2 regions of the Methylobacterium sp. J-001 genome follow, and region 2 is predicted to be linked to the other one. Evidence: riboswitches for the same ligand, from Rfam matches in the RefSeq annotation. Region 2 holds a riboswitch; the other holds the start of a gene.

Region 1 (5,612 bases), on a different contig from region 2:
GCGCCGTCGACCGGGGTCCGGCGCGCGCGGCGACCATGATGAGGAGGCGTTAACGAAGGGCCAACCCGATCGGACGATGAATTCAGGGCTCGACCGCGTGAGCTCGGCGCGGGGGATTCGAAAATCTTCATCGCTTCGACGGAAAAGGGCTCTCGAAGTCTGGCGGCATCCTATGGGAGGAGGCCGTCCTGCACAAACGGCAGCCCGCCATCCTTGACTGACCGTCTATGCTCACCCGAAGAACTGGCTTTCATTTGAAGCTGGCTCCGTTCCTGCACAAAAGGTCTTCCGCGCGATGAACCCTTTCCTGATCCTCGGGCTCGCGATCGGCGCGGAGGTCACCGCCACCCTGGCGCTGAAGGCCGCCGACGGCCTGACCAAGCCGGGGCCGACCCTGATCGTGGCCGTCGGCTACGGCACCGCCCTGTGGCTGATGTCGAGCAGCATGAACATGCTGCCGATCGGCGTGGTGTACGCGATCTGGTCCGGGGTCGGCATGATCGGCGCAGCACTCGGCGGCGCGTGGCTGTACGGCGAGCCGATCAGCCCGACCATGCTGGTGGGGATCGCGATCATCGCGGTTGGCGTGGCCGTCCTGGCGTCTGGCCAGGGCCAGCATTGAGCCGGCTTCCCGGGGCCGCCTGGGCTGCGCTCAGAAGCGGCCCGCGATGGTGAGGCGCACGGCCGTGGGCTCGACCGGGTGGAACACGCGGTCGATCAGGCCCTCGGCCGGCTCTCCGGGCAGGCGCGAGACGTAGGCGTAGGTGATCTGGTCGGACCGGCTGTTGGTCAGGTTGAGCACGTCCAGGGAGACGCTGACCCCGTTCTCGAAGGCGTAGCCGACCCGGCCGTTGAACAGGGCGGTCGGGCGCGAGCGGATCGAGTTGTCCTCGATCAGGGGGCGCGGCCCGAAATACCGGAACCGCAGGGAGCCGAACCAGCCGAGCGGCTCGCCGAAGGTGATTCCCGCCGACGCGATGGTGGTGGGGGCTTCCGGCACCCGGTTGCCCACCGGATCGAAGTCGGAGAACCGGGCATTGGTGATCGTCAGGTCGCCTTCCAGCGAGAGCCACGGGGTCACCGCGTAGCGGTTGGTCCACTCGACGCCGAAGCGTCGGGTCGGGCGGCTCGGCTCGGTGGTGCCGGTATCGCCCTGGAACAGGTTCTCCGAGGCGAAATCGAGCCGGAACAGCGCTAGGCTGGTCTCCAGACCGGCGATCGAGTGGTTGCGCAGCCCGACCTCGTAGCCGGTCGAGGGCACCAGGAACGGCGCGCGGGCGATGTTGAACAGGGGGCTCGCCGGATCGACGGTGGCGGTCACGCCGCGCACGTCGTTCGAGTGATAGCCGCCGCCGTAATTCACGTAGAGTTCGGTGTCGAACCACGGCCCAAGGGTCAAGCCGAGCTTCGGATTGACGATACCGTCGCGGGCGCGCCCCGAATTGGCCGGCGTGTCCGAGGCGACGCGGGCGGCGTAGCCATCGGCGCGGAAGCCGAGGCTGGTGCGCAGCCAGTCGGTCCAGCGCACCCGGTTGTCGAAATAGAAGGCTCCACTGGTCTCCAGCACCCGGTCGTCGAGCACGCCCGAGCGGTATTGCCGGCGCGTCGTATTGAACAGGCCGACCCGGATGCTGTCGGTTCGGGTCTGTACGCCGATCTCGTTCTCCATCGGCATGCCAAACAGATCGCCCTGAAAGATATGCAGGGCCTCGCCGCCGCCGAGGATGCGCTGGTCGAGCTGGTGGAACTGGTCCCCGTTGACCGGGTCGTTCAGGAAATAGGTGAAGTCGTTGAACAGGTTGAGCTGCGAGCGGATCACGTAGGCTGAGGCCCGGGTCACGCCGGTGTCGTCGGTGCTGCTGAAGCGGCCCGACAATGAGAGGCGGCTCGTGTCGCCGCCATCCGTGGGGTTGATGGTGCCGTAGCGGCCGATCAACCCTTGTGTGACCGCCCGCTCGGGGATCTGATTCGTGGCGGTCCAGCGGCTGGCATAGGCCATGCCGGTGACCGAGAATCCGTCGAGCGCCGTGCCCTGGCTGTAACGGGCGACGGTGCTGATCTTGCGCAGGGCGTCGGGGACCACCCAGGGCCCGTCATAGACCTGCGCGTCAGCGGCAACCAAAAGATTGCCGTCCCCGAGCGGGGTCGAGGCGATGCTCAGGGCCCGCTTGTAGCCGAAGCTGCCGATGGAGGTGAGCGCGAGGTTCTTGGCGACGGTGTCGAGGTAGTCGATCCGGACCGAGCCGGCCGAGGCGAAATCCCCGTCGCGCACGAAATACGGTCCTTTATGGAACTCCACCGCGCCGACGAGTTCCGGGATCAGGAAGTTGATGTCGGCATAGCCCTGGCCGTGGGCATGGGTGCGCATGTTGAGCGGCATGCCGTCCAGGAACAGGGCGATGTCGGTGCCGTGGTCGAGGTTGAAGCCGCGCAGGAAGAACTGATTGGCTTTCCCCTCCCCGCTATGCTGCGTGACGATCAGGCCCGGCACCGCCTCCAGCACCTCGCCGGGACGCGTCACCGGCCGGCTGTTGAGCTGGGCGCCCGTGATCACCCCCGCGCTGGCGGAATCCACGGTCAGGAGCGGGCCGCCGATGCCGGTCACGCCGCCGACATAGCCCGCACTGGCTACGGCACCGCCCCGTGGGGGCGCGGCAGGGTCGGCGGTGACGGAGATCTCATCCAGTGTCGCCTCGGCAGCCGGACCCGGCTTCGATCGGTCCTGGGCGGATGCCGGCGGGGGGAGGATTGCGAGGCAGAGGGCCGTCAGCGCGGACAGTTTGAAGAGCGCGGGGCGGGGGACAGGACGGGACACGGGACCTCGGGCGACGGCAGTGGCACGTCACCGCGAACGAGGCCGTGCCGACCGCGCTTGCGCACGGGCGTCCCGACACCCGCCAGGACACCCCGCCCGGCGCGTTTCGCGTGTGACCACGACTGACGGCAGGTCTCCTGGCTCACGGGTCGCCGCCCTCCCGTCGTCTTCCCGGGCGAGGTGACCCAGTGACGTGGTGACGAGAAGGCTCGCCGCTTACAGTTGCGGGGGCAGCCGCGGCTTCGGGTCAATATCCCTCACCGCGTTCCCTTTTGATCCCCGAAGGGAACCGTCGCGACCACCATCGAACCAAGGTGCAGGCCGCGTCAACGCCCCGGCACCGGTTGGCGGCCGGTGTGTCTCCCGGATGACACCGGGCCCTGGGCTGAGCCTCCTCCCCGCCGCGTCATTTCTCGGACATGCGCGCCGGATGCTATGCCGGGCGGGTCCCGGAATGTCTTTAAAATGCTGACGGGAAACGATTTTTTTACGGTCGGACCGGCGGATTGGCGACGGACATTGCACGCGGCCGAAGGGATCGCGCTCCGGGCCTGCCGGGTCTGTCGGGCCGTCTGCCTGCGCCTGCGATCCGGCGCCCTCGCCGATGGACGGAGGACGGCTCGCCACATCCTCGCCGCGAACGTGCACTCAAGCTTGTGCGTACAACGACGGTGCGAGGCGAGGCCGCGATGGCGCGGGCGTCTCGCACCGAAACGCGGCTGCAGGAGGACGGAGCGCTGATGCATGCAGGGTAGCGAGAGGATTCAGATCGTTTCCGGGCTGGTCGTCCTGGCACTCGCCAGCGGTCTCGGTGCGTGCAACACCGCTTCACCCCTGACCACGGGATCGATCCCCGATCGCAAGCCGTCGATGGTTGTCAGCGATGCCGAGCGCGACTGTCTCGGCCGGGCCATGTATTTCGAGTCGAACCGCAGCGACGAGGGCGGCCTGCTGGCCGTCGGGACCGTGGTCATGAACCGGATGGAAGCCGCGATCTTCCCGGGCGGCATCTGCGCGGTGGTCGGCCAGCCTGGCCAATTCGCCCCCGGCGTGCTCACCAAGCCGATGCAGGAGCGCGATCTTCAGAAGGTCGCCGACGCGGCCGACGCGGTGCTGGCGGGCGAGCGGCACCCGAAGGTCGGGAAGGCGATGTATTTCCACACCGCGGGCCACCACTTCCCCTACAAGAACATGCACTACGTCGCCGTGGCCGGCGGCAATGCCTTCTACGAGAAGCGCGACTCCCGCGCGGCCAGGAAGGAAATGCCGGACTCCCCCGCGTTGCCCACAACGGTCTCGACCTACGCGGCGGTCCCGCCTCTGCCGGCGGCGCAATAGGCCGCTTACGGCCCATGATCCGCAGGCTCTGCCTGATCCGGTCGCGGTCCGGCAAGCTCCTGCCCGACCTCGTGAAGTGTCCGACCCGGTAGCCGGGCAAGTCAGCCGGCCTCGGATCGCGCGTCCGACGCCGAGCGGGTCCCGGTTTCCGCGGCCGGCAGCGAACTTGAGCTGGATCCTACAGTTGTCTGCTGGCATTCAGCTCGGCTCCTGCGCGGCGATGTCAGAGGATGACGGTTTCAGCCGCCTGGTGGAGGCGGTCATCGCGACGCACGCGCTTCTGCTCGCGCACGGCACGCCGACCATGCAACTCCTGTCGCGGTTGCTGCTGATCGAGATCGGCGCCGAGATCGCCCTGCGATCCGATCTGGAGACCGCCGCGAACGACAACCCCGACGATCCGCAGGGTTAGGGCGAACACGGCCGATTCATCGGTCGCGGTCTCGCCGATGTTGTCGAACGCTTCGGATTGAGCGGTACTGGCCGATGAAATGCCATCGCCAGCTGCGGCAAAACTGTTGATCGGTTCCGTCGTCCGAGGGGGCGACATTTACATCGACGGACGAGGCCTTAGCTTGTCGGTCGAAACTACCCACGAATCACGGAATTCCTCCCGATGATCGCCCACAGGGTAGCGCTCGCCGGCGCGGTTCTCATGCTGAGCATCGTGCCGGCGGCCTCTCAGTTGCGCCGCCCGATGACCTGTACGGAGGACGTGTCGGTGAGGCTCGATCCGGTCCCCGCCCCCGAAGGCGCGAAACCGCAACCGCAGCCACAACGGGCGCGGACCTTCTCGCTGGTCTCCAGCGGCGGCCTGCTGACCGTCATCTCTGCCGGCCGGTCCGACTATTACGAATGCCAGGTGGCCTCGCCGCGCTTGAACGAACGGACGCCGCGGAATGCGATCAAATGCCAGAACGGCGTGTATTTTCTTCTGATCGATCTGAACAAGCTGAACTTCGTCGAGGCACAGCTCAATCCGGAAGACCGCAGCGAGATCAAGATGAGCTACGGCAGCTGCCGGACTTTGTAGCTCACTCCATCCGGATGAGGATGTAGGCCGAGACGGCGATGACGACGACGGTGACGGCGAACAGCAGCAGCGTCTTCGCGAAGGGGTTGTCCGGCGGCTCTGGCGCGTCGTTCATGATGCTCCCCAGCCCCGGAAGGATGGTGGCGTCTACCATTCGGCTCAACGTATGAGCAGGCAATGAGCGGCGTCTGCCCAGCGTATTCAGTAATCTGCGCTGTTGGCGCCGACGAATCCGTTGCTTGCCCGGATCCGTGCTTCGGGCCGCGCCGCCGGTGCAGGCAGAGGCTTGGCCGCTCTCAACATGGTCCGGCGTGGCCGAGGTCTCTCCACGACGGCGGGAGATCACCGGCAGAACTGCGTCGCGGCCGGAGTCCATTGTCCGAATCCCGTCGCAACCATGTTGGCGACGACCCGGCAGATATACTG
Region 2 (5,612 bases):
ACCGGATAAAGCTCAGGCCCGCCGTCGCGATCGAGATCCTCGAGGTCATACCAGCGGGCCACGCAGGGCGCGCCGGAATCCTCGTGGAAGACGACAGACTCGAGCGTATCGAGTGGGCTGGGCGGCAGGGCGACGGGGAACAGGAACAACACCTCGTGCCCGGGGCTGCCCTCATGCACGTACAGATTCTCCATGATGAACGGCGCATCGAGAATCCGCACGGTGAGGCCGAGCTCCTCCTCGAATTCCCGCAGGAGCGCCTGCTCCGCCCGCTCGCCGAAGGCCACGCTGCCCCCGAGCGGCCGCACGCCCTTGAGGCGTCCGGCGTCGGTATAGACTTCGGCGACCAGCAGCCGAGGGCCCCGCCAGGGCAAGCCCAGCGCCTTCACGCGGATTTCCGGAGGGGGACGCCAGACATGCATGCGGTCTGGTAGTGCGCGGCTCGCAAACCGACAACGGCCCGGAATGCCGGCGCCGCGGCTTCCGGCGGATCGGATGCCCGGCCGCGATCCGCAGCGCCGGAACGTTACGCGAAGGCGTGCTTACGGTCCGGCACCTGAGCCCGTGTCTGGGCAACATGGAGCCGTGTCGCGGCGACCTGGGACCAGGCCGTGGCGACCGAGTCGTTCCGCACGTTTCGCTCGCGCCTGCGGACTGCGGCGATGTCGAACTGCTTCTGCATCTCCATCAGCATTTCCATGCTGTATCCGAACGCCTTCTCGATCTGAAAGGCCAAGTCGGCCGTCAAACCGGTCTTCTCGGTCAGAAAGTCCGAGAGCACGTGACGCGTGACACCCAGAAGGCCGGCCGCCTCCATGATCGTCAGGTTGCGCGGCTCGAAGACCTTGCGGCGGACGAACAAACCGGGATGGCACGGACTTGTCGCTTGATGGACAACGTTCACCTGGGTCTCCTTCACCAACGGATCGAGTCAAGGTCGCAACGGCGTTCAGGTCGACCGATCACCGCAGCGGCAGACCTGTCGCTCCACACGCGCGCAAGCAGCGCTCCGCCCGCGTGATCGGAACCAAACGATTAGCTTAGCCGGCCATGATCTGTTTAATTTTGCCGGTATAGAAACTGTATTGTCCAGCAATCAAGACGTAACGCCCATATCAACTGATTTGCCGGCCGTCAATCTTCGCCATGAACGGAGATTTTTCTTGAAAATCTTGTCTTTATTCTGAAAACCGTTGTAATATACATCGAGCTTGGTGCATATGTGTTGATCATCAGGCGATCGATACAACAATCGTCGCCGAGACAATAACAGGATCGTGTGCACGCGACGCCGTCCGTCGACGAAGAATGCCGGCCCGCTTCAGTCCGTAACAACCAACGGTATCGCGCGGCGATATCTGCTCCACTTGGCATCCCTGGCCCGGCATCGGCAGGAAGCACCGGGACGGTTTTCTCGGAACCGCAGCTTTCCGCGCGTCGGCAGCCGACGAGTCGTTTCTCGCCCGATCACGGCGGGGCGGGCCGGGACAGGTTACCCGGGCAGCGCGGCGGCTACGCGACGATGTGCCGGCCATCCGATCCGCCCCGGGCCGATGCGCCTTCATCCCGCGTCGCGCCCGGGAATACCATCCGCCTCGGCACGGCCGTCATGGGGCCAGGACAGGGATCGAATGTCACCGGGTCCGACTGAACCCTGGCACGTCTCAGGCGCGATAAGGCCCGGCATTCGCGCCGAATCATGGCAGAGGACGAACGGCAGCGGCGGAGGGACGAGACCTCTCGTCCCTCCGCCGCTCTGGTCCCGATGCGGCATCCCGGACGTTCGGTCACCGCGAACCGGCCTCACCCGAACGCGTAGAGGCGCTTGACGATGGCCAGAGTCCGTCGGGTCGGAGCCTGAACCTGAATCCGCGCCGCAAGCTCGCTCGCGATCTGCCGCTCGCGCTTCCGAGCGCGGGCGATATCGAAGCGGGTCTGCATCTCCATCAGGGTTTCCATGCGGCACCCGAAGGCTGTCTCGATACGCAGCGCCAGCTCGCCGGTGAGAGGCGACGTCTCATTGAGGAAGTCGGACAGAGTCTGGCGCGTTATGCCCAACTGGCTGGCCGCGGACATGACGGTCAGGTTGCGTGGCTCGAGGATATTACGACGGACGAACCCGCCAGGATGGCCGGGGTTCTCCAAAACATAATTCGTTCTCATTACGAACTCCTTCCTGGATATTGAACTTCGACAGGATACAATCCTGATCGAAGTCCGTTATTTTTGGAAGATACCACCTTCGTTCATCATTCTTCATGAAGGCTATCATGCTTACGCTCCAGATCACAAAAAGTTCCGCAGCCGTATTTTGCATGAGTTAGGCATACGCTTTGGCGTTATCACACCATTATTCGTCGATTTCGGCAGAATTTATTTTATTAGCCCGCAGATTAATTGCCATATCTCCCTGAATACCGCGGCGTCTGATCGAAAAATACCAAATTCATGGCCTATTTGGCCGTGCGATACGCAAGGCTCGGAGCATCCAGCAATGCGGTCCTCCCGCTGATGCCGGATTGCCGGAGGCCTTCGCGATCCCACGCGCGGTCCGCTCGCCGGACGAGATATCCACACGCTTGACGTTCAACTGGTCTACAGCCAAGCTATTCAGTGACGGTTCCCTTTGGGGATCAAAAGGGAACGCGGTGAGGGGTCTTTTCCCGAAACCGCGGCTGTCCCCGCAACTGTGAGCGGCGAGCCCTTCACCACCACGTCACTGGGCCTCGGCCCGGGAAGACGGTGCGAGGGCGGCGACCCGTGAGCCAGGAGACCTGCCGTCAGCCGTGGTCACACGCGAAACGCGCTGGGCGGGGTGTCCTGGCGGGTGTCGAGACGGTCGTTGCGCGAGCGCGGTCGGCGAGGCTTCGTTCGCGGTGACGTGCCACAGCAAGCGCGCCCGCGTTCCGGTTCCTGATGCTCTCTCTTGTCGTGCCGATCCCGGCCGCGCCTTCGCGCGGACCGATCCACCGCCCGGGCCACTGCGCCACGGCGGAGCGGATATCGGCACGAAACGGTAATTGTAATGTTATTACGTTGCTTGTAGAGCGTCCGGGCCGGTTGCCGCCGCGCATGGACCGTCTCCAACCATGTCCCTATCAAAACAACCGCTCTACAGCTGGAGCGTGCCGATCTGCGGCGCCCTGCTCACCGTGCTGGCGAGCCAGGCCGGGGCCCAGGACGTCGTCGCCCTCGACCAGCTCTCCGTCGAGGGGGAGGGCGGCGTCAGCCTGACCCGGGCCGCCCCGATCGGGCTGAACCTGCGTACCCCCGACCGGACCGCGAGCCGGCTCGGCCTGACACCGCTGGAGACGCCCGCGAGCGTCGACATCGTGTCCGGCGAGACCGCGCGGCTGCGCGGCCAGGACACGATCGCCGAGGCTGTGACCCAGGACGCCACCGGCATCACCACGATCGCGGCGCCGGGCAACGGCAACGGCGCGTTCACCTCCCGCGGCTTCGCGGGGCCGAACTCGATCCAGCAGCTCTATGACGGCACCCGCTTCTATGTCGGCGCCAACACGGTCACGTTCCCGTTCGACACCTGGAACGTCGAGCGCATCGAGGTGCTGCGCGGGCCGTCCTCGGTGCTCTACGGCGACGGCGCCATCGGCGGCGTGATCAACGTCGTGCCCAAGAAGCCGGTCTTCGTGCCGATCAACGTGGCGCGCGCGGTGATCGGCACCGACGGGGTCGCCCGGCTCGCGCTGGATTCGGGCGGGGCGCTCGGCCGGGAGGAATTCGGCGAGACCTTCGCGTATCGCCTGAACGTCAGCGGCAATCGCGCGGACGGCTGGATCCGGCCGGAGGGCGATTTCCGGAACCTCGCGGTCTCGGCCGCCCTCCTGTTCCAGCCGAGCCCGGACCTCGCCTTCACAATGAGCCACGATCTCGGCTACCAGGAACCGGCGCGCTACTGGGGCACGCCCCTGGTCGAGGGCAGGATCCCGGACCTGATCCGGTTCAACAACTACAACGTCCGCGACGCGAAGATCACCTGGGCGGATAACTGGACCCAGTTCAAGACCGAGTGGACGCCTTCGGCCGACATCATCGTGCGCAACACCGCGTACCGGCTCACCAGCCGGCGCCACTGGCTCGATACCGAGCAGTATATCTACAATCGCGGTACCGGACTGGTCGACCGCGGCGATTACCTCGAAATCTATCACAGCCAGGAACAGGTCGGGAATCGCCTGGACGCCAGCTTCAAGGGCAGCCTGTTCGGCCTGCCGAACGCGTTCGCGGTCGGGTTCGACGTGAACCACATCGACTTCCGCCACACGAACAATTTCTATTTCGACCAGACCACCAGCGTGCCGCTGACCGGCTACGATCCGGGCTACTTCCCGCAGAATGGTCGAGCGCGGCCGGCCTACGCCACACAGACCAGCCAAGCGTCGGTCTTCGCCGAGGACCGGGTGATCCTGTCGGAAAAACTCTCGTTCCTCACAGGGGTGCGGCTCGACGTGCCGACGCTCCATCGGCAGGACCTGCAGGCGGGCACGCAGTTCGAGAAGACCTATCAGGCGCTCGGCTACCGGTTCGGCCTCGTCTACAACTCGACGCCGGATAGTGCGCTCTACGCGCAGTACAGCTTCGCCACCGACCCGGTGAACAGTCTCATCACGCTGACGCAGTCGCTCTCCAACTTTCAGTTGGCCACCGGCACGCAGGTCGAGATCGGCGCCAAGGGGCTCGCCTTCGACGGCGCGCTCGAATGGACGGTGGCCGGCTACCGGATCGTCAAGGACAATCTGATCTCGGCGGTGCCGGGCCAGCCGACGCTGTCGACCCAGGTGGGGAGCCAATCCTCGCAGGGCTTCGAGCTGGCGCTGGGCTGGCAGTTCAGCCCGGGCTGGCGGCTCGACGGCAACCTCGCGCTGCTGCACGCGCAGTACGATGCCTTCGACCAGAACGTGAACGGCGCCACCGTCTCGTATGCCGGCAACCAGCCGATCGACGTGCCCGAGCGGATCGCCAATCTCTGGCTGACCTGGGATTTTTCGCGGGACTGGACCGCCCGTGCCGGGCTCCAGAACGTGGGGCAGGTCTATAGCGACTTTTCCAACACGGCCCGGCGCCCCGCCTACAACCTCGTCAGCCTCGTGCTCGACCATCAGGTCACGGCCGAGTCCCGGCTGAGCCTGCGGGTCTACAACCTGTTCGACAAGGTCTACGCGATCAGCGGCAATGCCGTGAACGGCGTCGGCACCAACTGGCTGCTGGGCCGGCCGCGCTCCGTGGAAGTCGCCTACACGGTGACGTGGTGAGGCGCTGGATCGGCAAGGCGGGCCGCCGCTGGCTGCTCCTGTTCCACCGCTGGGCCGGGATCGCCACGGGCCTGTTCTTCGCCCTGTGGATCGGCTCCGGGCTGGTGATGCTCTACGTGCCGTTCCCGGCGCTCACGCCGCCTGAGCGCCTCGCACGCCTGGCGCCGATCGCCTGGGATCAGTTCGGTGTTTCGCCGGATGCGGCGCTCGCGGCCGGCGGCGTCGCGGGCGTGCCGGCCGCGTTCGCCCTGGAGATGCGCGGCGACGAGCCGATCTACCGAATCACCGGGCGCGACGGCGCGCGGGCGACGGTCTCGGGCCGGAATGGCGCGCGGCTCG

What was found. Region 2 has a riboswitch for cobalamin ahead of MKK65_RS24825 (TonB-dependent receptor). Riboswitches for the same ligand answer to the same signal wherever they lie in the genome.
Region 1: it holds a riboswitch for cobalamin, as region 2 does, so the genes downstream of both, MKK65_RS21775 (TonB-dependent receptor) here and MKK65_RS24825 (TonB-dependent receptor) in region 2, are expected to answer to the same signal.

What each region holds. Positions count from the first base shown of each region.
Region 1 is NZ_JAKSYN010000170.1:25,729-31,340, forward strand. It holds gene MKK65_RS21770 (DMT family transporter) at 296-622, shown strand; gene MKK65_RS21775 (TonB-dependent receptor) at 653-2,686, opposite strand; cobalamin riboswitch at 2,925-3,124, opposite strand; gene MKK65_RS21780 (cell wall hydrolase) at 3,560-4,153, shown strand; gene MKK65_RS21785 (hypothetical protein) at 4,338-4,565, shown strand; gene MKK65_RS21790 (hypothetical protein) at 4,770-5,186, shown strand; gene MKK65_RS21795 (transglycosylase SLT domain-containing protein) at 5,529-5,612, opposite strand, start outside.
Region 2 is NZ_JAKSYN010000200.1:104,751-110,362, reverse strand. It holds gene MKK65_RS24840 (NUDIX hydrolase) at 1-422, opposite strand, end outside; gene MKK65_RS24835 (HigA family addiction module antitoxin) at 527-904, opposite strand; gene MKK65_RS24830 (HigA family addiction module antitoxin) at 1,804-2,145, opposite strand; cobalamin riboswitch at 2,601-2,797, shown strand; gene MKK65_RS24825 (TonB-dependent receptor) at 3,090-5,273, shown strand; gene MKK65_RS24820 (PepSY domain-containing protein) at 5,270-5,612, shown strand, end outside.